One region of the Kitasatospora sp. NPDC001159 genome, then DNA from elsewhere that is predicted to be linked to it. Evidence: riboswitches for the same ligand, from Rfam matches in the RefSeq annotation. Region 1 holds a riboswitch; each other region holds the start of a gene.
The links. A riboswitch is a leader RNA that binds a small molecule or an ion and turns the genes downstream of it on or off. The one in region 1 is predicted to bind cyclic di-AMP.

Region 1 (7,247 bases):
CCTACCCGCGCCCGGCGGGCTACCGTTCGGAATATGAACGACGAAGACCTGCGGCTCGCCCCGCGCACCCGGGCCGCCGACCTGCTCGCCTGGGCGGCCGAGCAGGACCGCGCGCCGGTGGCCGAGGCGCCGCTGCGCACGGTGCTGGCGCTGCTGGAACTGGGCGACGGCAGGATGCACGACGGTTGGCCCGAACTGACCTCCAACGTGGTGGAGAACCTGCTGTACGAGCGGCTCCACCTGTACGTCCAACCCGCGCCGGACGCGGACCCGCTCGCGTACGGCGACGCCGTAGGGCTGCTGATCGACCACCAGCGGGCGGCGAAGCGGCTCAACGCCAAGCGCCAGGAGCGGCTGCACGCCGAGGCCGAGTGGCAGGGCGAGGTCGCGGCCGGGCTGCTGCGCCGCGCCGACCTGCTCACCTGGCCCCGGCTGTACGCCGTACTGCTGCACGCGCACGGGGTGGACACTGCGGACCGGGCAGCGGTCCGGGGCTGGCTGGCCGGCTTCGCCGGACTCGGCGAGGAGGAGCGGCTGGCCGTGTACGAGGCGCTGGCACCGGCCGGCTGGCTGGACGAACCGGACGAGCAGGGCTGGGGGCCGGGCCGGTTGCTGTCGCTCGGCATGGCCACCGACGGCGCGCGGCTGCTGCTGGAGCAGGGCCTGATGCGGCGCAGCTACCGCAACCTGGCCGAGCTGAACGCGCTGGGGCGACCGATGCCGGACGAACTGACCGGGGACTTCGGGGCGTTCGAGGCGGCGGCGGCCGAGGTCGCGCTCGACCTGTTCGGCGAGTGGACGGTGCCCGGGCTGGCGCGGCTGCTGGTGGAGGAGTTCCCGGAGCTGGCGCCGGAGCCGGGGCAGGAGGAGATCGAAGCGTACCTGGCGCAGGTGCCGGCGCAGTGATGCCGACGGAGTGATGCCGACGGAGTGAACGCCCGTGGGCCCCGGATGTCCGGGGCTCACGGGCGTTGTGTCGGGGTTCTTCCGGGGACCGTCGAGGGTTCCCGTCAGGGGTTCCCGTCAGGGGTTGAGGCCGCGCTGCTGGAGCCAGGTCTCCGGGTCGACCGGGGCGCCGCCACCGGGGCGGACCTCCAGGTGCAGGTGCGGGCCGGTGACGTTGCCGGTCGCACCGACCTTGCCGATCTGCTGGCCGGAGCCCACCTGGCCGGAGCCCTTGATGATCGAGGACAGGTGGCAGTACCAGATCTCGGTGCCGTCGGGCAGGGTCTCGACGATCCGGTAGCCGTACGCGCCGGACCAGCCGGCCGAGGTGATGGTGCCCTGGCCGACCGCGTGGACCGGGGTGCCGGTGTCGGCGGCGAAGTCCAGGCCGGTGTGCAGGTGGGCCCAGTAGCGGGCGCTCTGGCCGTAGTGGGCGGAGAGGTTGTAGTCCTTGACCGGCAGGGTGAGGGCGGCGGCCTTGGCGCGCTCGGCCTCGTCGGCGGCGCGCTTGGCCTCGGCCTCCTTGACGGCGGCCTTCGCCTCGGCCTCCTGCGCGGCCTGCAGACGGGCGCCCTCCTCGGCGGCGGTGCGCTGGCTGTCGGCCTGCTGCTGGATGCGGGCGGCGAGCGCGAGGCCGGGGTCGGCGGCCAGGGCGACCGGGGTCTCGTCCGGGGCCTCGATGGCGGGTGCGGCGGCCGGGGTCGCGGAGGCGAAACCGGTGGCGCCCAGGGTGGCGGCGACGGCGGTCACGCCGAGCAGCGGGGAGGCCCCGCGGGTCTGACGCGGCATCCGGTGGCGGTTGGCCTCGGCCTCCGGGGCGAAGGGATCGGCGGACTCGGTGCCGTCCGGGCCGGGGTGGTCGAGGAGCTGGGTACCGGCTACGGGGCCGGCCGGGTGTGCCGGGGTGTGCGTCGACGCCACGGAGGCGCGCTCCTTTCCTTCCTTCGCGCCTACCGGGTTAGCTGACGGGTTCGGAGCAGGAAGGTCTCCTACGGCCGGGCCGGAGCCCCACCGATTCACCCCAAGGAACGTGGTTCCCCGGCTCCCTGACCTGCCCGAAGGCCGGCCGGCGGGATTAGGCGACGGCGCACGGTGCCGTCTGGGTACGGCGTTGACGACCGCGCTGCGTTATCAAACGTTAATCCCAGGCCGCCCTGATTCCAAGCCATCCGCCCGGGACGGCTGGGGAGCAGGTGATCGGACGTCAACGAACCACCCGCCGTTCACCCAGTCCATCTGAGTACTCCTACTCATGTGCAGCCACGGCGCGCAGCCGCATCCTGGCGCCATGAGCGCACCGATGCAGACACGCACCACGGCCGCGTACTACATCCAGGCCGTCCTCTCCTTCGCCGTCTCCGGCTCGGCCCTCGCCGTCGGGATCGCCTACCTGCCCGTCGGCGGGTGGACCCGGGCCTTCCTGGGGATCGGCCTCCTCTACACCGTCACCTCCGCGTTCACGCTGGCCAAGGTGATCCGGGACCGGCAGGAGTCGTCGGACACCGTCGCCCGGGTCGACCAGGCCCGGCTGGAGAAGCTGCTCAGCGAGCACGATCCGTTCAGGGTCGAGGGGGTCTGAGCCCTCGGGAACCGGGGGTCTGAGGGGTTGACGGCTAAGGCTATTAGCCATAGCTTTATGGCTATCGGCAGCAGCGACCCCCGTGGAGGCCCACCGTGAACGGCAGCACCGCCCCGAGCACCCAGTACCTCGACGTCCCCGGCGGCCGGATCGCCTTCGACGACACCCGCCAGGGCGACGGCACCCCCGTCGTCCTGCTGCCCGGGATGCTCGACAGCCGCCGGACCTACCGGCACCTGCACCCGCTGCTCACCGCGGCCGGGCGCCGGGTCATCAGCATGGACGTGCGTGGCTTCGGCGAGTCCTCGATCGCCTGGGACGACTACAGCCCGACCGCCGTCGCCACCGACGTCCTCGCCATGCTCGACCACCTCGGCATCGAGCGGGCCGTCCTGGTCGGGCAGTCCTACACCGGCGCGACGGTCGTCAAGCTCGCCGGGGACGCGCCCCAGCGGGTCGCCGGGATCGCGCTGATCGACGCCTTCGTCGAGTACCGGGCCAACGCCCTGATGCAGGGCGTCGCGTCCGTGATGGGCAGCGCGATAGTCCACTGGCCGGCCGTCTGGGGCTTCTACCTGCGCAAGATGGCCTTCCCCGGCCCCCGCCCCGCCGACCTCGACGACTACGTGGCCGGACTGGTCGCCGACCTGCACGCCCCCGGGCGCAGGACCGCCACCCGCGGACACGTCACCGGGGACTCCGCGCCGATCGGCTGGTGCGCGGCCGTCCGCTGCCCCTCGCTCGTCCTGATGGGCAGCAAGGACCCGGACTTCCCGAACCCGGAGGCCGTCGCCGACCGGCAGGCCGAGGCGCTCGGCACCCGGAAGGTGATGATCGAAGGGTCCGGCCACTACCCGATGGCCGACAACCCGCAGGCCGTCGCGGACGCCCTGCTGCCCTTCCTCGCCGAACTCGGCTGAACCCGCCGCACCCGCATCCGCACCCGTACGGAGAACCCCACCCCATGCCCCGTGTAGGACTGACCCCCGACCAGGTCGTCGACCACGCCCTCGCCCTCATCGACGAGCAGGGCGCCGAGGCCCTCACCCTGGCCTCCGTCGCCACCCGCGCGGGGGTCGCCACCCCCTCCCTGTACAAGCACGTCAGCGGCGGTGTCACCGAACTGCGCCGGCTGATCGCCGTCCGGGTCACCGAGGAACTGGCCGACCGGCTCGCCGGGGCCGCGGTCGGCCGCAGCGGCGACGACGCCGTCACCGCCGTCCTGCGCGCCTACCAGGCCTACGCCACCGAACACCCGCACCGCTACACCGCCCTCCCCCAGGCCCCCCGACCCGACGACGACCTCACCCGCGCGGCCACCCGCCTCGTCGGCGTCATCATCGCCGTCCTCCGCTCCTACGGCCTCGACGGCCCCGAAGCCATCCACGCCGCCCGCACCGTCCGCTCCCTCGCCCACGGTTTCGCCTCCCTCTCCATCACCGGCGCCTTCCAACTCGCCGAAGACCTCACCACCACCCACAACCGCCTCATCACCACCCTCACCACCGGCCTCCACACCTGGCCGAAGGGGGAGGAGTAGGACGTCGGGCCCACCGGCCTCCTCCGCGGAAGGGTCCTGATCCACCCACCCTGGCAGCCCCGCCCGCACGGGAAGTCGGACCGGCCGGCTTCCGGCGCCGGCCAGCGGCCGGAGCGGGCACGGCGAGAAGTGGACGGGCCGGCACCGCACGCGCGAGAAGTCGGGCCGGGCCGGGCGGCTGCTGGACGGGGACATACGGGCCGTACGGGTGGCCGCCGTCGGCGCTGGTGCTGCCGGTGGTGGGTGGCGGGCCGGTATTGCGGCGCTGGCAGTTGCTGGTGCCGGTGTGTGCGGCGCCGGCGGGCAGCCTAGAGCGGCGAACCGACTGGTGCACGCGGTGACGCAGGACGTCGCGGACGACCGGACCCTGGCGCTGGTGCGGCGGCCGGGTACGGCCGGGCCGGCCGTGACCGGCTGAGCCGCACCAGTCCGACACCGGTCGCCGACCGTGGACACGGGGTCCGAGGATTCAGTGCCCCCTCCGAGGACGAGAGCCGGCCGTCGACCGGAGGTCCCGGCCGGACGACGTGGCGCTGCCGCTCCTGCACCGGGCCCCGTCCGTTCCGCAACACCGTGCACACACGTCCCACACAACCCGGAACGCGATCCGGCCATCACCCGTCACATCGACGTGGGTCGAAAGGCCCTGGACGAACGATCGGAGACCTCGCCAGGCTCCCGGGATCGGGGTCGAACGACACAGGGCTGACGGTGTATTGACTCGATATTGACGAGATCCGGTCACTTGGCGAGATCCGTTCACACCTTCGTAGGATCATCACCCTAGAATTCGCCGCGTGACGATGACTCAGTGGTCCGTAACGGCAACCGGCGTACTCGCCGTCCTCGCCCTCGTGGCCGCCGCGCGGTACCACGCCGTGTCCGTCACCCAGCGCGGCCGGGCCGACCGGCTGCAGGACGAACTCACCCGGCTCCAGGACCAGCTGAGCGCCGAACTCTCCCGCCGCGGCGCCGACCTGGCCGCCGTCCAGCAGGAGCAGGAGCTCACCGCCTCCACCCAGCGGGCCTTCCTCAGCGTCGCCCGCCGGATCCTCGTCATGGCCCACGACCAGCAGGCCCTGCTCGACGAGATGGAGCGCACCCACGACGACCCGGCGCTGTTGGAAGGCCTGCTCAAGGCCGACCACGCCGCCGCCCAACAGGCCCGGCTGGCCCAGACCCTGGCCGTCCTGTGCGGCGCGCGGGCCGGCCGGCACTGGCCGGAACCGGTCCCCCTGGAGGACGTGGTGCGCGGCGCCCAGTCGCGCATCCTGCCGTTCCAGAGGGTGGCGGTCCGCAGCCGGATCGAGACCGCGGTGGTCGGCGCCGCCGCCGAGGCGCTGATCCACGCCGTCGCCGAACTGCTGGACAACGCCACCCGCTACTCCCCGCCCAGCACCCAGGTGTTCGTCACGCTGATGCCGGTGCACAACGGCGCGGTGATCGAGATCGACGACGGCGGCGTCGGCATGCCCGAACAGGCCGTCGCCAAGGCCGCCGCCGCGCTCTCCGGGGGCAGCACCCTGGAGGTCTCCCGGCTCGGCGAGGTCCCGCAGCTGGGCCTGGCCGCGGTCGGCCGGCTCGCCGAGCAGTACGGCTTCCGGGTCACCCTCAGTTCGGCGCCCTCGCCGTACGGCGGCGTGCGCGTCGTCGTCCTGCTGCCGAACGCCCTGCTCACCGAACCGCTGCCACCCACCGTCCCCGGCCTCGGACCGGACGACCGGGCGTTCAACCCCGACCCCCGGCCGGCCTTCCCCGCCGGTCACCCGACGGCCGGTCACCCGATGGTGGAGACCCCACCCACCGGTCGGCCCCAGACCGGCGACACCCCACCGCCGCTGCCCCGCCGGAGCCACCGGCGCGACCGCGCGAACCGGACCGCCCAGCACGCCGCTCCCCCGCCGCAGCCCGCCCCGCCGTACCGCTCGGCCCGGGACGCGCAGGCGTTCATGGCGATGTTCCAGGCCGGGACCGCCAGCGGCCGATCGGCCGCCCGGGCCCAGGCCCAGACCCCACCCAGCCCCACCGACCCTTCCTCCCCTGCTTCCCCCCGACTGCCCCAGCCCTCCGGAGAGTTCCATGACCACCACCCCTGACCTCGGCTGGCTGCTCGCCGACATCATCGCCGTCCCGCAGGTCCAGCACGCCGTCGTCGTCTCCAACGACGGCCTGGAGATCGGCCGCAGCGCCGACATCCCCCGCGAGGACGCCGAACGGCTCGCCGCCGCCTGCTCCGGACTGCAGTCGCTGGCCCGCGGCGTCGCCGCGGGCTTCGGCGGACCGGGCAGCGCCACCCGCCAGATCATCATCGAGTACGGCGGCGGCTACCTCTTCATCGTCGCCGCCGGGGCCGGCGCCCACCTGGCCGTGGTGACCGGCGAGGCGGTGGACGCCGGGCTGGTCGCGTACCAGATGCAGGTCCTGGTCGAGCGGATCGGAACCCACCTCACCAGCCCGCCGCGGGTCGACCACGCGGCGGGGGGCCACCGGTGAGCGGGCCCGTCCGGCCCTACGTCATCACCGGCGGGCGCAGCCGCCCCACCCGGGTCGACCTGGCCATCGAGAGCCTGGTCAGCGCGTTATCCGAACCCCCGGAACTGCCCGAGCACGACGTGCTCAACCGGGAGCACCGGCGCATCCTCGGGCTCTGCCACAGCCTGCTCTCCGTCGCCGAGGTGGCGGCCCACCTGGGGCTGCCGCTCGGCGTCGTCAAGGTGCTGGTCGGCGACCTCTGGGACCTCGGCGCCGTACAGGTGCTCCCGCCCGTCCCGCAGGCCGAACGCCTGCCCACAACCCTCCTGGAAGAGGTGCTCGTTGGCCTCCGCCAACTCCGCTGACACCCACGTCCCCGAGCCGACGTACCTGCCGTCCTCGGTGCAGGGTGCGGTGAAGATCCTGGTCACCGGCCCGTTCGGGGTCGGCAAGACCACCCTGGTCGGCTCGCTCAGCGAGATCACCCCGCTGCGCACCGAGGAGACCATGACCGCCGCCAGCAGCGGCGTGGACGACCTGACCGGGCACAGCGGCAAGACCACCACCACGGTCGCGCTGGACTTCGGCCGGATCACGCTCAACTCCCGGCTCGCGCTGTACCTGTTCGGCACGCCCGGGCAGCAGCGGTTCTGGCCGCTCTGGGACGACCTGTCGCGCGGCGCGCTCGGCGCCATCGCGATGGTCGACCTG
Region 2 (7,247 bases), on a different contig from region 1:
GAGGTGGTGCCGTCCTGGCCGCTGCCCAGCACCAGGGCGGCGAAGTAGAGCACGGTCAGCGGGTTCAGCAGGGTGATCCCGAGCAGGGTGAGGTAGGCCCGGAGGGGCCCGGACGGTGCCTCGGCGGCCAGGGCGGCGGCCGTACGGCGGCTGCGCAGGGCGGTGACGGCGGTCCGGACGGCGAGGGCGAGCAGCACCAGGGCCGAGGCGAGCTGCAGCGGCCGGGCCACCGGTTCGAGCAGCGGTGCCAGGCCGGTGCCGCTGACGGCCGCGAGCAGCGCGTACAGCCCGTCCGCGGTGGCCACGCCGAGGGCGGCGCAGGCGCCGGTGCGCAGCGAGGCGCGCGCGGTGAGCGATACCAGGTAGGCCCCGACGGCCCCCACCGGTACGGCGACGCCGTATCCGGCGAGCAGCCCCGCGATCAGCGCGGCGCTCACGCGTGGGCGCGGTCGGGCCTCCGGGGACGGCCGGGCTGCTGCTGGGCCGGGACGGGAAGGGCGGCGTTCACGGTCAGCGGGCGGGCGGGGGTGTCGGTCACGGGCCGATGGTGAGGGTCGGAGTGGCACCCCCGCAACCGGTTTTCCGGCGCTGCCGGGTAGCGTGGGGCACTCCGGTGGCCATCGTTCCGAGGAGAGTAGATGAGCAGTCAGAACGACCCCGTGCGCAGTCTGTTGGCCGACACCTGGGCTTCCTGGGCGGAGCGCGGCGCGGCCCTGGGCGCCGAGGAATGGGGCCGGGCCACCCGGCTGACCGATTGGACCGTCCGGGAGCTGTACGCCCACGTGGCGCCGGTGCCGGAGATGTTCACCGGGCTGCGCGCGGCCGTGCAGGACGGGCCGGCCGAGGTGAGCAGTGGGGCCGGCATCCTGCGGGCGTACAACCGGCCGGGCGGGATCGCCCACACCGCCGCCGGGCAGATCGCCGAGACGGCCAGGCAGACGGCCGAGGCGGCCGAACCGGCCGTGCTGATCACCCGGTTCGGCGTCGAGGGCCCGGCCGCCCTGGCCGGGCTCGCGGACCTGCCGCCCTCCACGGTGGTGGCGCACCCGCTGCTCGGCAGTGTCACGGTGGGTGCGCTGGGCGAGGTGGCGCTGATGGAGGCGACCGTCCACCTGCTCGACCTGATCGCGGCGGTCGGCGGTCCGGCGCCTGCCGAGGGGGCGCTGGACTTCACCCGGGACCTGCTGGCGGAGGTCGCCGATCCGGTGGCCTTCATCGAGGCGGCGGCGGGCCGCAGTTCGGCGCCGGTGCTGCCGGTGATCCGCTGACCCCCGGCGGCGGTCGCTCGTGCTGGTCAGTCGTATGATCAGCGCCAGGAATCGGTAGCAGTGGGGGCGTCAGTGGATTCGTTGTGGAACCTGTGGTGGTTGGTGCCCGCCGTGCTCTACGGCAGTGGGTCGGTCACCGCGAAGGTCCGCCGGTCCCTGAAGGTCCGCCACGAGCGCAAGTTGGAGCTGCTCGACGCCACCCAGCGCCGGGAGCTCGCCCTGGAGACGGCCAACCGTCCGCCGGAGCCGGTCTGCGGCTGCACCCACCACCTGGCCAAGCACGACAAGCAGGGCCGGTGCCACGAGGTGGTCGAGACGCCCACCGCCTGGGACGCCGACCGCCGCCCGCTGAGCTACGAGCCGCGGCCCTGCAACTGCCAGCAGTACGTGGGCCCCGAGCCGTTGGGCACGGTGTTCGCCCCGGAGCTGGTCGACCCGCGCTGAGCTTCGGGCCGGGCGGCTCTCCGCACCCCGGTGGGTGCGGGGAGCCGCTTCGGCTTTGCGGCCGAACGAGAGCGCGGCTCCAGCCGAGTGCGAGCGCGCTCAGGCGGTCGGAGGCGCCGTTGAACAGGTCCTGGTCGCCGGGGAACGTGCCGGTGTCGGAGCACTGCCAGAAGGTCTGGTAGCCCCAGCCGTTCGGCAAGGTGCCGACGGTCGAGGAGTAACGGGCGATCCACAGGGGGGTTGGTGGCGCCGAAGCCGCCGTAGTTGCCGATGCAGCTCGACCACCAGTGCTCCAACCCCGGCTACGCCCTGCTCGGCGCACTGGTGGAGAAGCTGCGCGGCGAGCCGTGGGAGGAGGTGCTGCAGCGCGAGGTGCTGGAGCCGCTCGGTATGACCCGCATCACACCGCTGCCGCAGACCCCGCACGCCAGCGGCTTCGCGGTGCACCCGTGGGCCGGCGTGATGCAGCCCGAGCCGCTCACCGACACCGGCGCGATAGCGCCGGCCGGCCGGCTCTGGTCCACTGCCGCCGACCTCTGCCGCTGGGCCGCCTTCCTCGCCGGTGGCGCGGGTGAGAAGGTGCCGGCCGAGATACGCCGGCCGGCCGCCGCGTCGGACGGCGACGGGTCGGCTGGCTACGGCCTGGGCCTGCAGCTCCAGCCGTGGACGGCCGGCTGCGGGTCGGCCACGGCGGCTCGATGCCCGGCTTCCTCGCCTCGCTCTTGTCAGCGAGCAGGACGATGTGGCGGCCGTCACGCTCGCCAGCACCACGGCCGGCCTCAGCCTCGGCCAGGTGGCCCGCGCGACCTGACGTGATCATCGCCGAGCACGAGCTGCGGATCCCCGAGCCCCGGCGGCCCTTCGTCGACGCCGACCCGGAACTGCTGGCGCGGATCGGCCCCTGGCACTGGGGCACCAGCGCGGTCGAGCACCTGCGAGCCGGCCGTGTGATGGAGCTCACAGCGCTGGGTGGCGCGGCCCGCACCTCACGGTTCCAGTCCGAGCCGGACGGGACCTGGGCCGGGCTGGACGGCTCCTACGTGGGCGAGCCGCTGCGCGTGGTGCGCCGGGCCGACGGCACGGTCGACGACGTGGACCAGGCCGGCTTCGTCCACACCCGCACCCCGTACGATCCGGCAGCCGGGGTGCCGGGCGGCGTCGATGCGCAGGGCTGGCACGCAGGCTGACTACCGCTCAGGTCGGCATGCCCAAAGGGCGGGCGCGCCAGCCCGAACCCACGACCCGCACGGCGCACCATCGGGCGGTGGCTGCCGCACTGAGCCCGGCGGGCGGCGCTGGCGCGCACTCATAGGGTCGTAACCACATCGTTATCAAGCACCATTGTGGATCATTCGGACAATCCGGCCGAGTCGTGACCCAGCTCACGATGGCTTGTGCTGATGGCTCCGTGCCGTTTACGGTCCTTCTCGTTCGTCTCTGTACGAAACGAACCCCGCTCTCCGGAACGCCGAATCCTGCCGCCGGATCGGGCGGGCACGTGCACCCATGAAGCACCACGGCAGGGGCGGGGGACCCACAGGTAAGTCGCCTCACCGGACTGGTTCCGGCGGGGCTAGGGGTAAAGCCGCGCCTCTGCGCGGCCGGGCAACTCCAGCCCGAACCCGACAGCTCACCTCGCAGGCGTGGGAGAGGAATCGCACTTCATGCTGCCCGTCAACGCTCGCCCCAGCCTGTTCGCCGCCGGTTCCATCAAGCGCATCGTCGCGGCCGCCGTGGTCGTCGGCGTCGGCGCCGGCATCCCGGTGGTCGCCGCCACCGCCGCGAACGCCGCCCCCGTCAAGTCCGCCCCTGTGCACTCGGTCAAGGCCGCCGCCCCTCAGGCGCCCGCTGGCTACACCGTCCAGAGCGGTGACTCCCTCACCAAGATCGCCACCACGCACAACGTGCAGGGTGGCTGGCAGAAGCTCTACGCCCTCAACAAGTCCGTGCTGACCAACGGCCCGGACAAGATCTACCCGGGCCAGCACCTGACCCTGGGCGTGGCCGCCCCGGCACAGGCCCCGACTGCGCCGAAGCCCGCCGCGGCTCCGGCCAAGCCGGCCGCCACCCCGGTCGCCCCGGTCGCCAACACCCCGGCCGCGCTGCAGGCGCTCGCCGCCTCGATCGTCCCGGCGAACCAGCTGGCCTCGTTCGACCAGATCATCAGCCACGAGAGCGGCTGGAACATCCACGCCACCAACCCGAGCTCGGGTGCCTACGGCCTGCCGCAGGCGCTGCCCGGCAACAAGATGGCCTCGGCCGGTTCCGACTGGCAGAACAACCCCGCCACCCAGCTCAAGTGGGCCCTGCAGTACATGAACACCGTCTACGGCAGCCCGAACGCCGCCTGGGCGTTCTGGCAGGTGCACCAGGCGTACTGATCGGACTTCTCCCGATCAGTACGGCCTGATCGGACCTGATCGGCCTGTTCGAACCGATGGGTCTGAGCGAGTGCCGCCCGCCAGCCGGATGTCCGGCGGCTGACGGGCTGCCAAGCGGCCACCTGACTCGCCCGGTTCACGTTGCGCTGCGTGAGCCGGGCCGTCGGCGTACCCGGGGTCCGTACGGGACCGCGGCGCGGTTGCTTCGTCAGGTGGCGGCGTTTGCGGCGGTCACGCCTTGGATGTCGCGCTCGCGCATGATCCGCTCGACCTTCTTCCGGTTGATCGCACGGCCCTTGCGCCGCAGTGCGGCGTGCACGCGCGGGGCGCCGTAGGCACCGCGCGAGGAGGCGTGGATCTCCCTTATCTCCTCGGCCAGTTCGTCCTCTGTCCGCTGCCGCTCGGCGGCAGCCGGCCGACCGGCGAGCCAGGCGTAGTAGCTGGCCCTCGGGAGCCCGTCCCAGTATCAGGCTGTCCAGTTCAGCGGGGAACTTCCAAGGCCGGGTAGTTAACGTTTCCGCAGGTCACGCAAGGGAGTTGAAGGTTTCTTGATATAGAGCAACGGAGCTCGTTGGTACAGGCAGTCGTCCAAGACAGCTTGTCCCGCAAGGAGCTCCGTTGCCTGTTCATTCTGTCTCGCAGCCAGCGCTGTCGGCCATCACCCGTACGGTGACTGTGGCCGCGGGCCGGTTCGCTCCCGGACATCTGGGAGCGCTGACGCCGATCAGGTCCTGAGCCGCATCAACCAGCGCCGCCGGCCACCGGTCCTCAAGCCGCTCGCTGACTCCTCCTACCTCTCGGTCATCGGCGGCGTCCCGGTGCGCGTCATCGAAGCCCGGGTGAGCGTCACCTGCACGGACGGCAGCACCTTCGAGGGCTCCTGCCGTCTGGCCACCACGCTCCTGGACGCCCGCCACTACCCGGCCGACCGCCTCGTGCGTCTCTATCACGAGCGGTGGGAGCACGAGAGTGCCTACTACGCCTTGCGCCACACCATCCTGCACGGACGCGTCCTGCGCTCGCACGACCCCGCCGGCGTCGAGCAGGAGATGTGGGCCCTGCTCACCCTCTACCAGCTCCTGCGCCGCACCATGGTCGAGGCCGCGGAGTCCCAGCCCGGCACAGATCCCGACCGCTGCGGCTTCACCATCGCCTTCCAAACTGCCCGCGACCTGCTGGTATGCGCGGAAGGAATCCTCGGACAGGGCATCGGAGCAATCGGCCGCCGCGTCCTGTCGACGCTATCGCTCACCCGGCGGTCCCGCGTCAGCACCCGCAAGGTGAAGTCACCCATCTCGCGCTACGCGGAACGGAAACTGGACGGCCGCCCTGACAGCAGCCGGGCCGTGACCTCGACGACGATCACTCTCCTGCCGCCTCCGCCACCGCAGCCCGCGCTGCCCACAACGACCGTCCCCCAGTACGCCGGTCCCGGAAAGACCAGCAGCCGCATGGTTCGCGTCCTGGCCATCCTGCAGGCAGAGCCCGAACGGCTGTGGCGCGCACGGGAGATCGCCGAGCTGCTCGGCGACGTCACCCTCGTCGCCACCTACCGACAACTCGCCCGCTGGACTGAGAGAGGAATGATCAAGAGAGTCCGCACAGGCCGCTACACGGCTATCGCCCAAGACCGCAGATCCCTTGCGTGACCTGCGGAAACGCTAACTACCCGGCCTTGGGGGAACTTCACTGGGCAACATTACCTCGATCACCGAGAACACCGGAACCACCACCCTCACCTGGAACGGCGAGGACAAGCTCGCCTCCGTCGTCAAGACCGGCCAGCCCTCCGGGACGTCGTACCTGTACGGCGCGGACGGCAACCAGCTGATCCGCCGCGATCCCGGCGCGACCACGCTCGAACTCGGAGCGGACGAACTCACCCTCAACACCGGCACCGGCACCGGGTAGATGTCCGACGTCCGGTACTACAACTCGCCCGGCGGTCTGACGATCACCCGGGTGACGGCCACCGGCGGCGGCGCCCTCGTCCACCAGGCGGCCGACCCGCATGGCACCAACGGTGTGCAGACCGGCACCGACGCCGCCCAGACGACTGCCCGCCGTCCCACCGATCCGTTCGGCAACCCGCGCGGCACCCAGCCCGCGCCGAGCAGCTGGGCCGGTGACAAGGGCTTCGTCGGTGGCACCCTGGACACCGCCACCGGACTGACCAACCTCGGAGCGCGCGAGTACGCCCCCGGCCACGGACGCTTCCTCAACCCCGACCCACTCCTCAAGGGTTCCGACCCCAGCAGCGGAACGACTACGCCTACATGGTCGGCCTTATGCGCGCGCCTGTGCTGGCGGTCGGCGACGGGGCGCTCGGGTTCTGGAAGGCCCTGCGCGAGGTCTTCCCCGACACGCGCGAACAAAGATGCTGGGTCCACAAAACGGCCAATGCCCTGGACGCCATGCCGAAGTCGGCCCAGCCGGCGGCGAAGAAGGCGATCCAGGACATCTACAACGCCGAGGACCGCGAGCACGCCGAACAGGCCGTCCAGACCTTTGCCAAGCTCTACGGGGCGAAGTTCCCCAAGGCCGTCAAGAAGATCACCGACGACCAGGACGTGCTGCTGGAGTTCTACGACTACCCGGCGGAGCACTGGATCCATCTGCGGACCACCAACCCGATCGAGTCGACCTTCGCCACCGTCCGGCTCCGCACGAAAGTCACCAAGGGCGCCGGCTCTCGCGCCGCCGGCCTGGCGATGGTGTTCAAGCTCGTCGAGTCGGCCCAGGCCCGTTGGCGGGCCGTCAACGGCGCCCACCTCGTCCCGCTCGTCCGCGCTGGAGCCCGCTTCGAGCGCGGAGCCCTGATGGAGCCTGACCGAGCGCGGCATAATTGCCACGATGCGCGGAAATCGATGGTCTCGCCGATTCCGGCCAGGCGATACTGGTCCGCCATGACGAGCGATGAATACTCGGCCGGTCCTGCGTTGCGCCGAGTTCTGGCTAAGGCAGGCGGACCGGAACTGCTGGACCTGCTGGCCAAGGGGCTGACCGGGACGGATCTGACCACACTACTCCTGGAAGTCTTCCGACGCCGCGCCGATCGGCTCACCCCGGCCGAGGTGATGCGGCGCTATCGCACCGACCGGTTCGTGACCCCGGCCCCGACAGGGTTCGCGCAAATACGACGAGCCGAAGACTT
Region 3 (7,247 bases), on a different contig from region 1:
GTGGAGGCCGTCGCGGTGGCCTACCCGGAGGCGGCCAAGTACGCGCCGGCCGACATTCTCTAAGAGCGCAGTGGGCTCTGACGACCGGTCAGCCCCCCGAGGGTCCTGCCGCCGTTCCGGTGGCGGGGCCCTCGTGCGTCCGGGCGTGTCCGGGGTCGAGCGGCGGGGTGGTGGTGGCGCAGGGCCAGTCGCAGTTCGGTTCGGCCACCGGGTGCTCCTCGGGGGCGAGCACATTGCCCCGGACGGTGGCGAAGGCGATCAGCCCGCCGCCGGCCAGCAGGCCCGCGCAGATCAGCATCGCGGTGTGGAAGGCGGAGTCCACCGAGGACGGTACCCGGTAGGCGTCGCCGCTCAGCCCGGCCAGCGCCGGGAGGGCGGCCACCGCGAGCAGGCCGGCCGCGCGGGCGGCGGCGTTGTTGACGCCGCTGGCGATGCCCGCGTGCCGCACCTCGACGGCGGCCAGCACCGTCGCGGTCAGCGGTGCGACCAGCAGGGTCATCCCGCTGCCCATCACCGCGACGGCGGGCAGCACGTCCACCCAGTAGGAGGAGCCGGGGCCGATGCGCAGCATCAGCAGCACCCCGGCGGCGCACAGCAGCGGGCCGACCGTGAGCGGGATGCGCGGGCCGACCCGCTTGCCGAGGCGCCCGGCGCGCGCCGACAGCGTCAGCATCAGCACGGTGATCGGCACCAGGGCGAAGCCCGAGGCCAGCGGGGAGAAGCCGGAGACGATCTGCAGCTGCACGACCAGCAGGAAGAACACCCCGCTGAAGGCCGCGTAGACGCAGAGGGTGACCAGGTTCACGGCGGTGAACAGCCGGGAGGAGAACAGCCCGAGGGGCAGCATCGGTTCGGGCGTGCGGCGCTCGACGGCGACGAAGGCAGCGCCGAGCAGCAGGCCGATCGCGCCGGTGAGCCAGACGGCGGGGGACAGGCCCTCCCCGGCGGCGGTGAGCGCGTAGGTGATCGCGCCGAGGGTGAGCGCGGCGAGCAGCGCGCCGGGTGCGTCGAAGCGGCCGGAGGCGGACTCGTCGCGGCTCTCCGGGACGTACCGGGAGGTGACGGCGACCACGGCGGCGGCCAGCGGCAGGTTCAGCAGGAAGATCCAGCGCCAGCCGGGGCCGTCCACCAGCCAGCCGCCGAGGAACGGGCCGACGGCCGCGGACACCCCGCCGAGGCCGGACCACAGGCCCACCGCCGCCGAGCGGTCGTCAGGATGGAAGACGGCCTGGAGCATGGCGAGCGAGCCGGGGGTGAGCAGTGCCCCGCCGATGCCCTGGACGGCGCGGGCCACGATCAGCACTTCGATGTTCGGGGCGGCGGCGCAGGCAGCCGAGGCAGCGGCGAACCAGACCACGCCGATCAGGAAGACCCGGCGCCTTCCGTAGCGGTCGCCGAGCGCGCCGCCGAGCAGGATCAGGCCCGCCAGGGTGAGCAGATAGGCGTTCAGCGTCCATTGCAGGGACGCCAGGGAGGCGCCGAGGTCGGCGCCGATCCGGGGCAGGGCGACGTTCACCACGGTGCCGTCGAGCATCGCCATGCTGGAGCCGAGCACGGTTGCCAGGAGTACCCAGCGACCCTGCGCGGTGCCCAGGCGCAGGGTGCCGGCTGTCGAGGTGGCCACGGCCCGATCCTGCGCCCGGCGGGGCGTACGTGACAAGGGTCACCGCGTGGCGTGTCCGCCGCGAGCGGTGCGTGAGCGGACGGTCGCGCTGGGGGGTGGAGATCGGCGCAGGGTCGTGGGGCAGTGGCGCTCGGTGAATGGATTGTGTACGCATCGTGTGGCGGATCGTGCGGAGTGTCACCATCCTCCGGGGAGATGCAGCCGGTTCAGGAGATCGACATTGCTTCACCCGAACGGATGGGTTTTAGTTCAGCGACCGCTCGGCCAGCCCGGGTGGATCCACCGGGTGGAACGCCGAGTCCTGCCGCTGCCCGATGGTTCGAACTGAGCTCTGTACGGCAGGAGCGGGGGACCCACAGGTAAGTCGCCGGACCGGAGTTCGCGCTTCTCAGTGCGAACGTCCAGGACCGGCTTGGGGTGAAGCCGTGCATGCGGCCGGGCAACTCCAGCCCGAACCCGACAGCTCACCTCGCAGGCGTCGGAGAGGAAACTTCCATGCCTGCTCAGGCCCGTCGTATCGCCCTGCCCCGCGTCGCCCGCATCGGCATCGGCGTCGCCGTCACCGGTGTCTCCTTCGCGCTGCCGCTCGTGACCGCGATGGGCGCCCAGGCCTACACCGCCCCGGGTGCGCCGGCCGCCTCGGTCGCGCAGCACACCGCCGCCGCGGAGGCCAAGTCGGCCGCCCCGGCCGCCGCGCTCGAGAGCTACCGCGTCGTCGGCGGCGACACCCTGTCCGGGATCGCCGACGCCAAGCAGGTCGTGGGCGGCTGGCACGCGCTGTACGAGCAGAACCGCTCGGTGGTCGGCGCCAACCCGAACCTGATTTTCCCGGGCCAGCAGCTCTCGCTCGCGGCCGACGTCGCTGCTGCGGCCGCTCCGGCCGCTCCGGCTGCTCTGGCCGCCCCGGTCACCCAGAGCGCCTCCGCCGCCGCGGACACCAAGCTGCAGGTCAAGACCGAGGCCGCCAAGCCGGGAGCCCAGGTCCAGACCCAGGTTCAGACCGCCGCCCCGGCCCAGGCCGTGACCGCCGCCCCGGTCGCCGCCACCTCCGGCTACGTCGCCCCGCTGGCCAACCCGGTGCTGGGTGAGGCCTACGGCGTGGCCGGCTCGATGTGGGCCTCCGGCCACCACACCGGCCAGGACTTCGTCGCTTCCACCGGCACCCCGGTGCGCGCGGCCGCCAGCGGTGTCGTGGTGAAGGCCGGCAACGGCGGCGCCTACGGCAACGAGGTCGAGATCAAGCTCGCCGACGGCAAGTACGCGCAGTACGCGCACCTGTCGGTGATCGGCGTGAAGATCGGTCAGACCGTCACCGTCGGCCAGCGGCTCGGCCTCTCCGGCGCCACCGGCAACGTGACCGGCCCGCACCTGCACTTCGAGATCCGTACCGGTCCGGAGTACGGCTCGGACATCAACCCGGTCGCCTACCTGCGGGCGCACGGCGTCGCGCTCTGACCCTGCGCTGACCGCGGGTCTCAGGAACCACCGCTGTTGCGGGGCGAATCGACCACCCGGGATGGTCATGTCGGGTGACCGCTCGACCGGGTGATCGCCGCATCAGCGGACATGGGCGCGGGACACGCCCAAGGCCGGCCCGGCTTCGCGAGGACTCCTCGTGGAGCCGGGCCGGCCGCTGCCGTTTCCGGCTCCGGGCGTGTTCGAGCGGTCGAACTGAGCGTCAACTCCTGCTGTTTTTGGCGAGATCCGTCGTCTTTCGGGTGCGGCCCCGGTCGCGCGATGCTGTCGGGCGGTCAGCGCCCGGCCCTTCTCCGGCGGGCGGACGGGTCTGGGCGGACGAGGAGGCCGGATGGCGGTCGGGAGCGGGGACGCGGTCGGGGAGCGGGCAGGGTCGGGCGGGGTCGACCGGCTGAAGGCGGGCTCGGTGGGCCTGACGGGCGTGGTGTTCATGGCGATCGCCACCGCCGCGCCGATCACCGCGATGACCGGGAACCTGCCGATCGTGGTCGGGCAGGGCAACGGGGTCGGCGCGCCCGCCGCGTACATCGTGGCGACCGTGGTGCTCACGGTGTTCTCGGTCGGGTACGTGGCGATGGCCCGGCACATCACGGCGGCCGGGGCGTTCTACGGGTACATCTCGCACGGGCTGGGCAGGGTCGCCGGGATGGCCGCCGGGCTGCTCGCGGTCATGGCGTACATCGTCTTCGAGGCTTCGATCATCGGTTTCTTCGCCTACTCGCTGCGCGGGCTGGTCCGTTCACAGTTGGGCGTGGACCTCGGCTGGGGCTGGTACGCGCTGTTCGGGGTGGCGGCGATCGGGGTGACGGCCTGGTTCGACCTGCATCTGACGGCCAAGGTGCTCGGGGTGGCGCTGGTGCTGGAGATCGGGGTGCTGGGCGCGGTCTCGCTGGCCGTCCTGGCCTCCGGCGGCGGGCCGGACGGGATCGTGGGCGAGGCCGTGAACCCGCTGAACGCGCTGAGGGGGGTCGGGAGTTCGGGCGCGGCGGCCGCCGGGCTGGGACTGTTCTTCGCGTTCTGGTCCTGGGTGGGCTTCGAGTCGACCGCGATGTACGGGGAGGAATCGCGTGACCCCAAGCGGGTGGTGCCACGGGCGACCCTGGTGTCGGTGGTCGGGATCGGGCTGTTCTACGTGTTCGTGTCCTGGATGATCCTGTCCGGCAACGGAGTCGAGCACGCGATCGCGGTGGCGAGCGGGTCGGTGCCGGGCAAGGACGGGAACAACCTGTTCTTCGACCCACTGGGCGCGCACCTGGGGGCCTGGGCGGTGACGATGTTCCAATGGCTGGTCGTCACCGGCTCGTTCGCCTGCGCGATGGCCTTCCACCAGTGCGCGGCGCGGTACTTGTACGCGATCGGGCGGGAGGGCTTCCTGCACCCGGCGCTCGGCCGCACCCACCCGCGACACGGCTCGCCGTACGTCGCCTCGGTGGTGCAGTCGGTGATCGCGGCCGGGCTGGTGCTGGCTTTCCGGGCGGCGGGGATGGATCCGTACGTTCATCTGTACACGTTGCTGGCGCTGTTGGGGACGATGGCGATCCTCGTCGTGCAGACGCTCTGCTCCTTCGCGGTGGTCGGGTACTTCCATGTACGGCGCAAACACCCCGAGACCGCGCACTGGTGCCGGACGCTGGTCGCGCCGCTGGTGGGCGGGGCGGCGATGGCCGGGGTGGTGGTGCTGCTGGTGGTCAACAAGGACGCGGCGGCCGGGGCGGCTTCGGGCACCCTGCTGTTTCGGCTGATCCCGTACCTGGTGATCGGGGTGTTCCTGGGCGGGATCGGGCTGGCGCTGGCGATGCGGCGCTGGCGGCCGGAGCGGTACGCGCGGATGGGGCGGATCGTGCTGGAGGAGGCCGTCGAGCGCTGAGCCGAGGGCCGGTCAGCCCCGGTGGACCGGCGGACCGAACTGCTGGCCGCCGGTACCGCCGGAGGCGGTCGCGGCGGGGGACTGGGCGGAGATCACCCGGCGGGCCCGGGTTTTCACGGAGGCGTTGGCGTCGTAGCGTGGCGGCCGGGATCGGACGAGAATCGTTGGCGCCCGGCTCAGCCCGGGCAAGCCCGGCCCCTCGGCCCGGCCCGTACGGCCCCCGGACCCGGTAGGAGGACCCACCCCATGACCTCGACCCGCCCTGGCCCGGCCTGGCTGGCCGACGCCGTCCTCTATCAGATCTATCCGCAGACCTTCGCCGACTCCGACGGCGACGGCATCGGAGACTTCGCCGGCATCACCGAGCACCTCGACCACCTCGCCTGGCTCGGCGTGGACACCGTCTGGTTGAACCCCTGCTTCGCCTCGCCGTTCCGCGACGCCGGCTACGACGTCACCGACTACCTCACCCCCGCGCCGCGTTACGGCCGCACCGAGGACCTGGTCGCGCTGGTCGAGGCGGCGCGCCGGCGGGGCATCCGGATCCTGCTGGACCTGGTCGCCGGGCACACCTCCGACCGCCACCCCTGGTTCCTGGCCGCCACCGAGGACCCGTTCGACCACCGCTACATCTGGTCCGACCGGCAGGTGGACGGCTTCGTCGCCTCGCCCGGCAGCCGCCCCGGCTGGTACCGGCCGAACTTCTTCGACTGTCAGCCGGCGCTCAACTTCGGCTACGCGCGTGGCAGTTCCGAGGAGCCGTGGCGCCAGCCGGTGGACGCCGAGGGCCCGCGCGCCAACCGGGCGGCGCTGCGCGGGATCATGGCGCACTGGCTCGGCCTCGGCGTGGCCGGGTTCCGGGTGGACATGGCGTACTCGCTGGTCAAGGACGACCCCGGCAAGGTCGAGACCGCCAAGCTCTGGACCGAGCTGCGCGACTGGCTGGACCGCAGCCACCCGGAGGCCGCGCTGCTCGCCGAGTGGGGCGAGCCCGCCGCCGCCGTCGCGGCCGGGTTCCACGCGGACTTCTTCCTGCACTTCGGCGGGGACGACCACGGCCTACCCCTGCGGTCGCTCTGGAACAACAACGCCGGGACGGTGGAGGAGTTCTGGCAGCAGGGCCCGTGCTACTTCGAGGCCGAGGGGCGCGGCACCCCGCAGCTCTTCCTGGACGCCTGGCGCTCCGCCGCCGAGCTGACCGAGGGCAACGGGCACATCGTGCTGCCCACCGCCAACCACGACTTCTCCCGGCTGGCCACCGGCCCGCGCGCCGGCGAGCAACTCGCCCCCGCCTTCGCCTTCCTGCTCACCTGGCCGACCCTGCCCGCGGTCTACTACGGCGACGAGATCGGCATGCGCTACCTGCCCGGGCTGCCGGACGTCGAGGGCAGCGTGCTCGGGCCGCGCTACAACCGGGCCGGCTCGCGCACCCCGATGCAGTGGACGCCCGGCCCCGGCGCAGGTTTCTCCAGCGGGCCGTCCGAGCGGTTCTACCTGCCGCTGGACCCGGACCCGCAGCGCCCGGACGTGCTCTCCCAGCGCGCCGACCCCACCTCACTGCTGCACACCGTCCGGCGGCTGATCGCGCTGCGCCGGACGTACCCGGGGCTGGGTGCGTCCGGCGGGGTGGAGGTGCGCAACGCCGGGTACCCGCTGGTGTACACCCGGGCCGGGCGGTACCTGGTGGCGGTCAACCCGCGACGGGAGCCGGGGGTGGTGCGGCTGGTGGGCGGCGAGCGCGCGGTACGGCCGCTGGAGGGGCAGGGCGTGCGGGTGGCGGGCGGCGAGCTGCGGGCGGACGGGTTCTCGTACGGGGTGTTCGAACTGGGCTGATCCGGGCCCGGCGGGGTCGTCCCGAGCCTTCCGGAGCCGGCCCGGCTTTCGATCGACGCCAGATGGTTGCAAGCTGCATCCATGGGTGGTTGCATTCAGCAGGGTGACCCGACCGGGCGGGGCCGCGTCGGCGCAGGGTGGGACCGGCGGCCTGCGCCCGGCCTTGGACAAGCCGGGTGCGGGCTGTGGGCGATTCAGGCTGCCCGGACGTCAGCCGTGTGAGGTCTTGGCGGTCTCGCTCAGTGGTCTCGCTTCCCGGGGGCCGGCGGTCGGGTGAAGCAGCAGTCCCCGCAGAGTCCGGCGCCTGGCCCGATCCGGTAGTAGAGGCAGCAGCTGGTGCGTCGGAAGGCCGTGCCGTGCGGGCCGGTGAGCGGGGTGCCGGACCCGGCGAGTGGCGGACGGTCCAGCAGCTCCGCGGCCAACTCCCGAGCGACGGCCGGCGCATGG
Region 4 (7,247 bases), on a different contig from region 1:
ACGATCAGGCCGTCACGGACCCTCAGCACCTGGATGTTGGCGGCCTCGAAGGTCCGTTCGGTGATGCGGTGGCGCACCCGGTAGTCGAACTCGGCGACGACGACCTCCGGATCGTCGGTCGCGCGGATCACGACGTTCGTCGCGGTGAGCTCCAGGGGTGAATGCGCGGCGACCTCGGCGAACCGCTCCGCGAGCACGGCCCGCCCCTCGAAGCGGCGCGGCCCGACCGGCGCGAAGACGGTCTCCACCACGGCGTCCTCGGAGTAGAGCTCGGCCAGCTCCGAGAACCTCCCGTCGGTGATGCCCTCCAGCAGCTTGAGGAAGACGTCGCGCGGTGACGGCGTTCCGATCATGATCAACCCCCATCGGCCTGCGGATAGAATCGGACTGGCGAGTCCGATTTCGACGATACGGACTGGACACTCCGGTTGTCCAGGGGTGGATCCGCCATGGGCGGGAGAGGAGACGAACCGGATGAGCAGCGCTCAGCGGAACCCGTTGCGGGCGGACGCGGCCCGCAACCGGGCCAGGCTGCTGGAGGTCGCCACGCAGGTGTTCACCACCCGCGGCGCGGGGGTCCCGACCGAGGAGATCGCCCGCGCCGCCGGGGTCGGCGTGGGGACACTGTTCCGGCACTTCCCCACCAAGGAAGCGCTGCTGGAGGCGGTGGTGGTGCGCAGGCTGGAGACGATCACGGCCCGGACGGCCGAGCTGATCGCCGGTGCCGAACCGGCGGAAGCCTTCTTCGCGTGCTTCCGGCTGGTGGTCGAGCAGTCCGCGGGCAAGGGCGAGTTCGCGCAGGCGCTCGCCGCGGCCGGCGTGGACGTGCACGCCTCGCTGCAGGAGTCGACCGCGCTGATGCGGGCGCAGTTGGCCCATCTGCTGGCCGACGCGCAGCGGGCGGGAGTCGTCCGCCCGGAACTGGGCCTGCCCGAGCTGATCGCCCTGCTGGTCGGCACGGGCGTCACGATGGAGCAGCTCGGGGACGAACCGGCGGCACGGGAGCGGATCTTCGAGGTGGTCTTCGACGGGCTGCGGCCTCGCTGAGCCCGCCGGGCCGGTCCCACGGCGGGCGTCCGCCGATCTCGGTTCAACAGCTGTCTCGGTTCCCAGTTACAGCATGACGAGCAGCTTGGTGCCCGGCACCAGCTTCCGGTTGACGGAGGTCGACTGGACGAACAGCGTGTACGAGGGGTTCTCGCCCGGCTTCACCGTGGCCTCCGCGTTCGGCAGGCCGAGGAGCCGGCGGGCCGCCGGGCCCGAGAACACCCTGCCGGTCATCCGGCCGGTGGCCGGGTCCTTCTCCGCCACGGCGAGCTGCTTGTTGCCCTGGATCTTCTCGCGCTTGGACAGTTCGTAGAAGGCGCAGCCCGTCTTGTAGACGTGGCCGGCGCTGGTGACGAATTCGCGGATCGAGGTCTGCTGGTCGACCGGGATCAGGATGTACTTGCCGGTGTCCAGGGCGTCGAGGTTGGCCTTCACCTCGGCCGTGTTGAGGTCCTGGCCCATGGCGAACAGGTTCCTGGTGCCGCGCACGCCCTGCTCGCGGCCCCGCAGGAAGCTGGTGGCGGCCGACTTGACGGTGCCGATGGCCTCCTCGACGCCCTGGCTGGAGTCCGCGTCCCAGATCGCGATGTTGCCCGCCGGGAAGCCGTACTCCTGGGCGGTGCGCTTGGCCAGGGAGTTCGGGACCAGGATCGCCGAGGTCCAGTGGTCGGGGAGGTCGTCCATGGCGCCCTGGATGCGGCTTATCCAGCTGCGCAGGACGGCGGTGCCCTTGCCGGCGTTCATGCGGGTGTGCTCTGGCCGCTCTCCGAGCAGCCGGAGGCGTTCTCCTCGCCGTCGGTGACGACGACCTGGAGGAAGGAGTGCTCCCCGTATCCTTCCCAGATGTTCTTCAGGTCGTCGATGGACTTCACGGCCGCCTCGATCAGCGCCGTCGCACCGTTGTCGACCTCGTAGAGGCCCCGCAGGGACGGCAGGTGCTTGACGTCCATGTCCCAGACCAGGTTCTGCACCTCGTGGTCGAAGGCGTAGAGGCTGATCCGGGTCTCGTGGCCGAGCCGGTCGGACTCCTCCTGCAGCCCCTTCACGAACTCGTCGACCACCCGGACGAGTTGCGCCGCGTGCTGGCGCATCGAACCGGACTTGTCGATCACGAGCGAAACGTGGTTGACCTTGTGCTTGATCCTGTTCGCGGACATACCTCTACCCCTTTTCCAACGCCCTTTCGACGCCTTTCCGGCGTTCCCTCCAGCGTTGTTTCCACACTACGAGGAGGCACTGACAATCCACCCTGACCTGGGGTTCCACGGAGCCGACCACCTTCGCTCCAAGAACGTGTGGATATTGACGGGCAATTAGCAGTCGGCGTCGGGCGAAGGCCCGCTCCAAGCTGCCGCGTCTCGAATGGTGGCGGCCAGGGCGCCGGGGGCGGTGAGGTGGGCGGCGTGTCCCTGGCCGGTGAGGGTGACGACTCGCGCCTGCGGCAGGGCACCGGCCAGGTCGGCCAGGCGTTCGCGCAGGTGGGCGGGGCTGAGGTCGCCCTCGATCAGGGTCGTCGGGGTTCCGAGTGCCGCGAAGCGGTCGGTACCGGTGCCGAGGGCGTCGAGAGCCTCGTCCTCCGCGATCTGCGCCGCCGCGTACGCGCACAGCTTCTCCCGCAGGCCCCCGTCGGCGAACATGGCATCGACCAGGTACGCCGGCACGCGCACGATCTCCCCCATGTGGATCCGCATCGCCTCGACCGGGTCGCCGGCCTCGAGCGCGGCGCGGGCCCGCGCCCCCGCCGGTCCGGCGACCAACTGCCTTGTCGGCATGGGCGGTTCGTAGAGGACGAGCCCGGCGAACGCCACCGGCCTCAGGAGGGCGGCCTCCAGTGCGGCCACGGCGCCCGAGGAGTGCCCCACCAGGAGCACCGGCGGCGTCAGGAGGTCCGCTACGGCGAGGACGTCGGCCGCCTCGACGGCCATCGAGTGCGGCAGGGCGATGTCCGCGCCGGGCACGTAGATCCGCCGCCGAACCCTGACGACGCGGAACTCCTCGACGAGGCGGCGGACGACGCCGTCCCAGGACGTCGCATCCCCGCCGCCCGGATGAACCACCAGCAGGATCGGCCCGGACCCGTCGTCCAGGGCGGTGACGGGACGGCCGTCGTCGGACAATGCGCGAAGCTCGGTCATGCCCACCAGCCTGCACCTGCCCACCTTCATGTCACCGGCAGACCACTGACATCCCGACGGCACACGGGCACGGCGCCGTGTACACCTCGGCCCGGTGGCATGACCTCAGGCCGGCTCCAACGGGGAGCCGCCCCAGAGGAGGCCCGTGATGATCACCCCCAGGAGCCGGATCCGGTTCGGCATCCCTCTCCGGCGCCGGCCCCGTCCGATCTGCCCGCGTGCTTGATGAGTACCCCTTGGGCAGGATGCGTGTGCACAGGGCAGGATGCGTGCGCACAGAGAGACCCCCACCCACACATTGGTACCGATGCGGACCCCGCGGGAGATGCCGGCGCCGTCCAGACGCCCCCGGGCACCTGCGCCGCACCGGGTTCACCTGCTCGCGCGCCCTGCAGACGACGCTGATGCGGTCGCCGGCGGCGAAGGCCGGGTCGGTGCGGGCGGTGCAGTCGTCGGCGTCGGGATTCCTCGAACTCAAGCGCGGCCGCACGCGCGGGCCGATCGCCGACCGACGCGAGCCGACCACCTTGTCCACCCCCGCCTCCCGGGGCGGCGGCCGTCGAGGCCGGCGTCGACAACCAGGAGCTTTGTCCGATTAGGGTACTTATGCGGCGCTGTGTCCCTGATATGGCATTCGGTCAGATGCTCGCCGGAGGTCCATGTGATGTGCATCATACGAACTTGTGTCTTCCGGGCCGATCTGTCTAGCGTTCGGGCTGTTCGCACCTGCGAACCCTGCCGCCGGGACGCCGAGTCCTGTCCACCGGTCGGCCGGACGTCGAGCAGTGCACCGGGCAGGAGCGGGGGAACCAGGTATTTCGCCGCGCCCTGCTCGGCCCGTTCGCGGACGAGACGGGTGCGGCTAGGGGTGAAGCCGCTGCGTGCGGCCGGGCTACCTCACGGCCCGAACCCGACAGCTCACCTCGCAGGCGTCGCAGAGGGACGCCCCATGCTGAATTCAGGTACCGGCCGGCATCGCCGTGCGCGCCGGAGACACACCCCGCGTCTGGCCGCCACCGCCGGGATCGTCGGCGCCGGCCTCATGCTGCCGCTGCTGAGCGCGAGCGGAGCCTCCGCCGCGCCCGGCTCCCACACGCACGCGAGCCACGCCGGGTGGCAGGAGCACCACCAGCACTGGCACCAGAGCGACTCCGATGACCAGCACCGCCTCCAGGCCGGCCCGCACGCCGCGCAGCCCTCCGCTCCGGCCTCGGCCGAAGCCTCGTACGCCTCGCCGTCGCCGTCGCCGTCCGCTCCGGCCTCCCACACCTCGGAATCCGCGACCGCGCGCCCCGGCGGCGAGTCCCAGGGCTCCCACTCGGCGCGGCCCTCCGCTCCGGCTTCGACCCCGGCGTCCCACACGTCCGCGCCGTCGTCCCCGTCCACCCCGGCCACGCACGCCCCCGCCCCCGCGGCCGCACCCACCACCCCGGCCGCCCCCACCACCCCGGCCGCGCAGACCGGTTCGAGCTCGGACGCCGTGCAGCAGGTCCTCAATCTGATCAACCAGGCGCGGGCCGCCCAGGGTCTGCCCGCCTACACCATCACGTCGGGGCTGACCAGCAGCGCCGAGGCCCACAACCAGACGATGGCCAGCGGCTGCGGAATGTCCCACCAGTGCCCGGGCGAGGCCGAGTTGGGGGCGCGGGAGACGGCCGCGGGCGTCCAGTGGAACGCCGTCGGGGAGAACATAGGCTACGGCAACGGGGTCTCCACCTCGGCCCAGGACATCGCCGCCATGGCGGTCGGCCTGACCCGGGACATGCTGAACGAGACACCGCCGGACGACGGCCACCGCAAGAACATCCTCAGCAGCGAGTTCACCCACATCGGCATCGCCGTCCACCGGGATGCCAGTGGAACCGTCTGGCTCACCCAGGACTTCTCCAACTGACCCGTCCGTCGAGGACGTAGGCCGGGGCCGGTCCGACCCCGTCCCGTGCGGGTCGGCCGCCTCCGTCCCGCGGGCACCCAGCCCGTGAGACGGAGGCGGCCGGAGGATCGGGAACGGATGAGCGGGAAGTTCCGGGTGTTCGCCCCTCGCGCCGCTGCCCGACCACTGCCCTCGGGCGCTGCGGGACCTACGCTCGCGTGAACCCGTGGCTCCGCTCCACTTTCGCCACATGCAGCGTGTAGCTCTGGTACCACTCGGCTTGCCCGCGCTTCTGCGCCGCACGGTGCTCGACGTTGCACCGCCACTCCGTGAGGGCCTCGGCGTCGCGGAAGTACCCGACGGTGATGGCCAGCCCTCCGGGAGTTTGAGCGTAGTCCATCCCCAGGTACCCGGGGATCTCCTTCACCAGGTCTTCCATGCGGGCGTTGGTCTCGCTGTACCCGCTCTGGTCCTGGGTCCGCACCGCCGTGAAGACAGCCATGTAGTAGGGAGGTTCATAGGCTTCGACGGGCGTGACAGGCGCTTCCGAGTGATCGCTCATGGCGCCACCGTAAGGCGGGATGCACCCGACGGGCCAGCTTCTCTCCGGAACGGGATGCATGAGGGATCGGCCTCTCGACCGAAGCTGTCCGAGCGCTCCTCCAGCCCCCGGAAACGACCACGAGCCCACGACCCGGCCGGGAGGACGTGCCGGAGCCGGGACAATGGGCCGATGACCAGTCAGCTCCCCCGCGGCCTCCAGCACCTCATCCCCACCTCGCGCGCCACCACCGCCGGCGAGCGCGCCGCCTCCCAGCTGCTCCACCTGCGCACCGCGACCGTGCCGGTCCCGGTGCTGGCCGCGGCCGCCGAGCTGATCGCCGGTCAGTTGGACGACCCGGACCCGGCCACCCGCGACGCCGCCGGCGCCGTCCACGCCCGCCTGCTCGCCGCCATCGAGACCGCCGCGCCCGACCGGTAGCAATTCGTGGCAGCCCGATTCCGGTGCCCTGCCGGCGGGGCCGACGGCGGTGCCCTCGATGGTCCGGGGATCCGTCTCGATCCGCGGCGGCGCCGGTAGGCCGGTGGGTGCTCGGGGCGTCGGCGCAGGCGTACGAGATGCCGGAGCGATGGCCCGGTTGGACGGTCGAGTTCTGGCAGGACCGCTGGGAGGAGCACATCGGGGCGGCCGCCGGCCGGTTCCAACCGCCACCGGTCGACCGTGCTCGCGCGCTGGCGGAGGTCCGAGCAGCTGTCGAACTCCGGAACGGCCGGCGGGCGCGCGGGGTGAACTGACGGTCGGCCACTGCAGCGTTCGAGGGGCGGCGACCGGCGGGAGGCTTCACGCGCCGGGAGGCGTTCCACCGTCCGCGGTGACGGCGGGACTCGGAGCGGCGACGGGAGCGGGAGCCGCAGCAGGGTCCGCGGCGCGGGCGTTGTACTCGGCGAGCGTCTCCCGGGTGAAGCCGAAGAAGTACGTGGCCAGGAAGCCGACGACGTAGCCGGTCACCAGTCCGCCGCCGTAGACGGCGGCGCTCGCGGCCATCCCGTGCGGGCCGGCCAGCAGGGGGAACAGGGCCCAGCCGGAGGGGCCGATGGCGGTCGAGCCGACCGCGCCGCCGAGCTGGCCGGCGGCACCGACGAAGGCGCCTCCGGCGGCCCCGCCCACGCAGGCGGTGATGAACGGGCGCCCTAGCGGCAGGGTGACCCCGTAGACCAGCGGCTCGCCGACGCCGAACAGGCCGGCCGGGAGCGCGGACCTGATGACGGCCCGGATGGAGGCGTTGTGGCGCAGCCTCAGGTGGACGGCCGCGGCGCAGCCGACCTGGCCGGCGCCGGCCATGGCGAGGATCGGCAGCAGGACGGTGGAGCCCTGCTGCTGGATCAGGGTGGTGTGGATCGGGATCAGTGCCTGGTGCAGGCCGAGCATGACCAGCGGCAGGAAGAGGCCGCCGAGCACGAGCCCGGCGAGCAGGCCGCCGTGGGCGAGCAGCCAGGTGGCGGTGTGGCCGATGGCGGTGGAGATCTCCCCGGCGACGAACATCAGGCCGAACAGGGCGGCCAGGCCGCCGAACAGGACGGTGATCGTGGGGGTGACCAGGACGTCCAGGGCGGCTGGCAGGATCCGCCTGGTCCACCGTTCCAGCTGGACGGCCAGCAGCGCGGCGCCGAGCGCCCCGACCACTCCGCCC

Region 2: another riboswitch for cyclic di-AMP. It lies ahead of ACWC9T_RS27400 (LysM peptidoglycan-binding domain-containing protein); the one in region 1 lies ahead of ACWC9T_RS10870 (M23 family metallopeptidase).
Region 3: another riboswitch for cyclic di-AMP. It lies ahead of ACWC9T_RS08165 (M23 family metallopeptidase); the one in region 1 lies ahead of ACWC9T_RS10870 (M23 family metallopeptidase).
Region 4: another riboswitch for cyclic di-AMP. It lies ahead of ACWC9T_RS09145 (CAP domain-containing protein); the one in region 1 lies ahead of ACWC9T_RS10870 (M23 family metallopeptidase).

The regions. Positions count from the first base shown of each region.
Region 1 is NZ_JBSFJV010000015.1:88,224-95,470, reverse strand. It holds gene ACWC9T_RS10875 (hypothetical protein) at 34-906, shown strand; gene ACWC9T_RS10870 (M23 family metallopeptidase) at 1,024-1,866, opposite strand; cyclic di-AMP (ydaO/yuaA leader) riboswitch at 1,879-2,037, opposite strand; gene ACWC9T_RS10865 (YiaA/YiaB family inner membrane protein) at 2,234-2,524, shown strand; gene ACWC9T_RS10860 (alpha/beta fold hydrolase) at 2,620-3,444, shown strand; gene ACWC9T_RS10855 (TetR/AcrR family transcriptional regulator) at 3,489-4,064, shown strand; gene ACWC9T_RS10850 (ATP-binding protein) at 4,868-6,160, shown strand; gene ACWC9T_RS10845 (roadblock/LC7 domain-containing protein) at 6,144-6,557, shown strand; gene ACWC9T_RS10840 (DUF742 domain-containing protein) at 6,554-6,901, shown strand; gene ACWC9T_RS10835 (GTP-binding protein) at 6,879-7,247, shown strand, end outside.
Region 2 is NZ_JBSFJV010000062.1:39,926-47,172, forward strand. It holds gene ACWC9T_RS27370 (LysE family transporter) at 1-437, opposite strand, end outside; gene ACWC9T_RS27375 (maleylpyruvate isomerase N-terminal domain-containing protein) at 639-1,268, shown strand; gene ACWC9T_RS27380 (hypothetical protein) at 1,368-1,712, shown strand; partial or broken gene ACWC9T_RS27385 (GH25 family lysozyme) at 1,795-1,999, opposite strand; gene ACWC9T_RS27390 (serine hydrolase domain-containing protein) at 1,983-2,528, shown strand; gene ACWC9T_RS27395 (DUF7586 domain-containing protein) at 2,525-2,899, shown strand; cyclic di-AMP (ydaO/yuaA leader) riboswitch at 3,249-3,371, shown strand; gene ACWC9T_RS27400 (LysM peptidoglycan-binding domain-containing protein) at 3,356-4,093, shown strand; gene ACWC9T_RS27405 (IS3 family transposase) at 4,302-4,472, opposite strand; gene ACWC9T_RS27410 (transposase) at 4,834-5,742, shown strand; partial or broken gene ACWC9T_RS27415 (hypothetical protein) at 6,005-6,322, shown strand; partial or broken gene ACWC9T_RS27420 (transposase) at 6,382-6,918, shown strand.
Region 3 is NZ_JBSFJV010000010.1:90,899-98,145, reverse strand. It holds gene purB (adenylosuccinate lyase) at 1-63, shown strand, start outside; gene ACWC9T_RS08170 (MFS transporter) at 89-1,624, opposite strand; cyclic di-AMP (ydaO/yuaA leader) riboswitch at 1,942-2,117, shown strand; gene ACWC9T_RS08165 (M23 family metallopeptidase) at 2,120-3,079, shown strand; gene ACWC9T_RS08160 (APC family permease) at 3,432-4,967, shown strand; gene ACWC9T_RS08155 (alpha-amylase family glycosyl hydrolase) at 5,214-6,800, shown strand; gene ACWC9T_RS08150 ((2Fe-2S)-binding protein) at 7,040-7,247, opposite strand, start outside.
Region 4 is NZ_JBSFJV010000012.1:59,550-66,796, reverse strand. It holds gene ACWC9T_RS09165 (nuclear transport factor 2 family protein) at 1-353, opposite strand, end outside; gene ACWC9T_RS09160 (TetR/AcrR family transcriptional regulator) at 475-1,047, shown strand; partial or broken gene ACWC9T_RS09155 (VWA domain-containing protein) at 1,114-2,204, opposite strand; gene ACWC9T_RS09150 (alpha/beta fold hydrolase) at 2,361-3,182, opposite strand; cyclic di-AMP (ydaO/yuaA leader) riboswitch at 3,961-4,129, shown strand; gene ACWC9T_RS09145 (CAP domain-containing protein) at 4,132-5,076, shown strand; gene ACWC9T_RS09140 (antibiotic biosynthesis monooxygenase family protein) at 5,264-5,617, opposite strand; gene ACWC9T_RS09135 (hypothetical protein) at 5,789-6,037, shown strand; gene ACWC9T_RS09130 (hypothetical protein) at 6,175-6,351, shown strand; gene ACWC9T_RS09125 (PTS transporter subunit EIIC) at 6,398-7,247, opposite strand, start outside.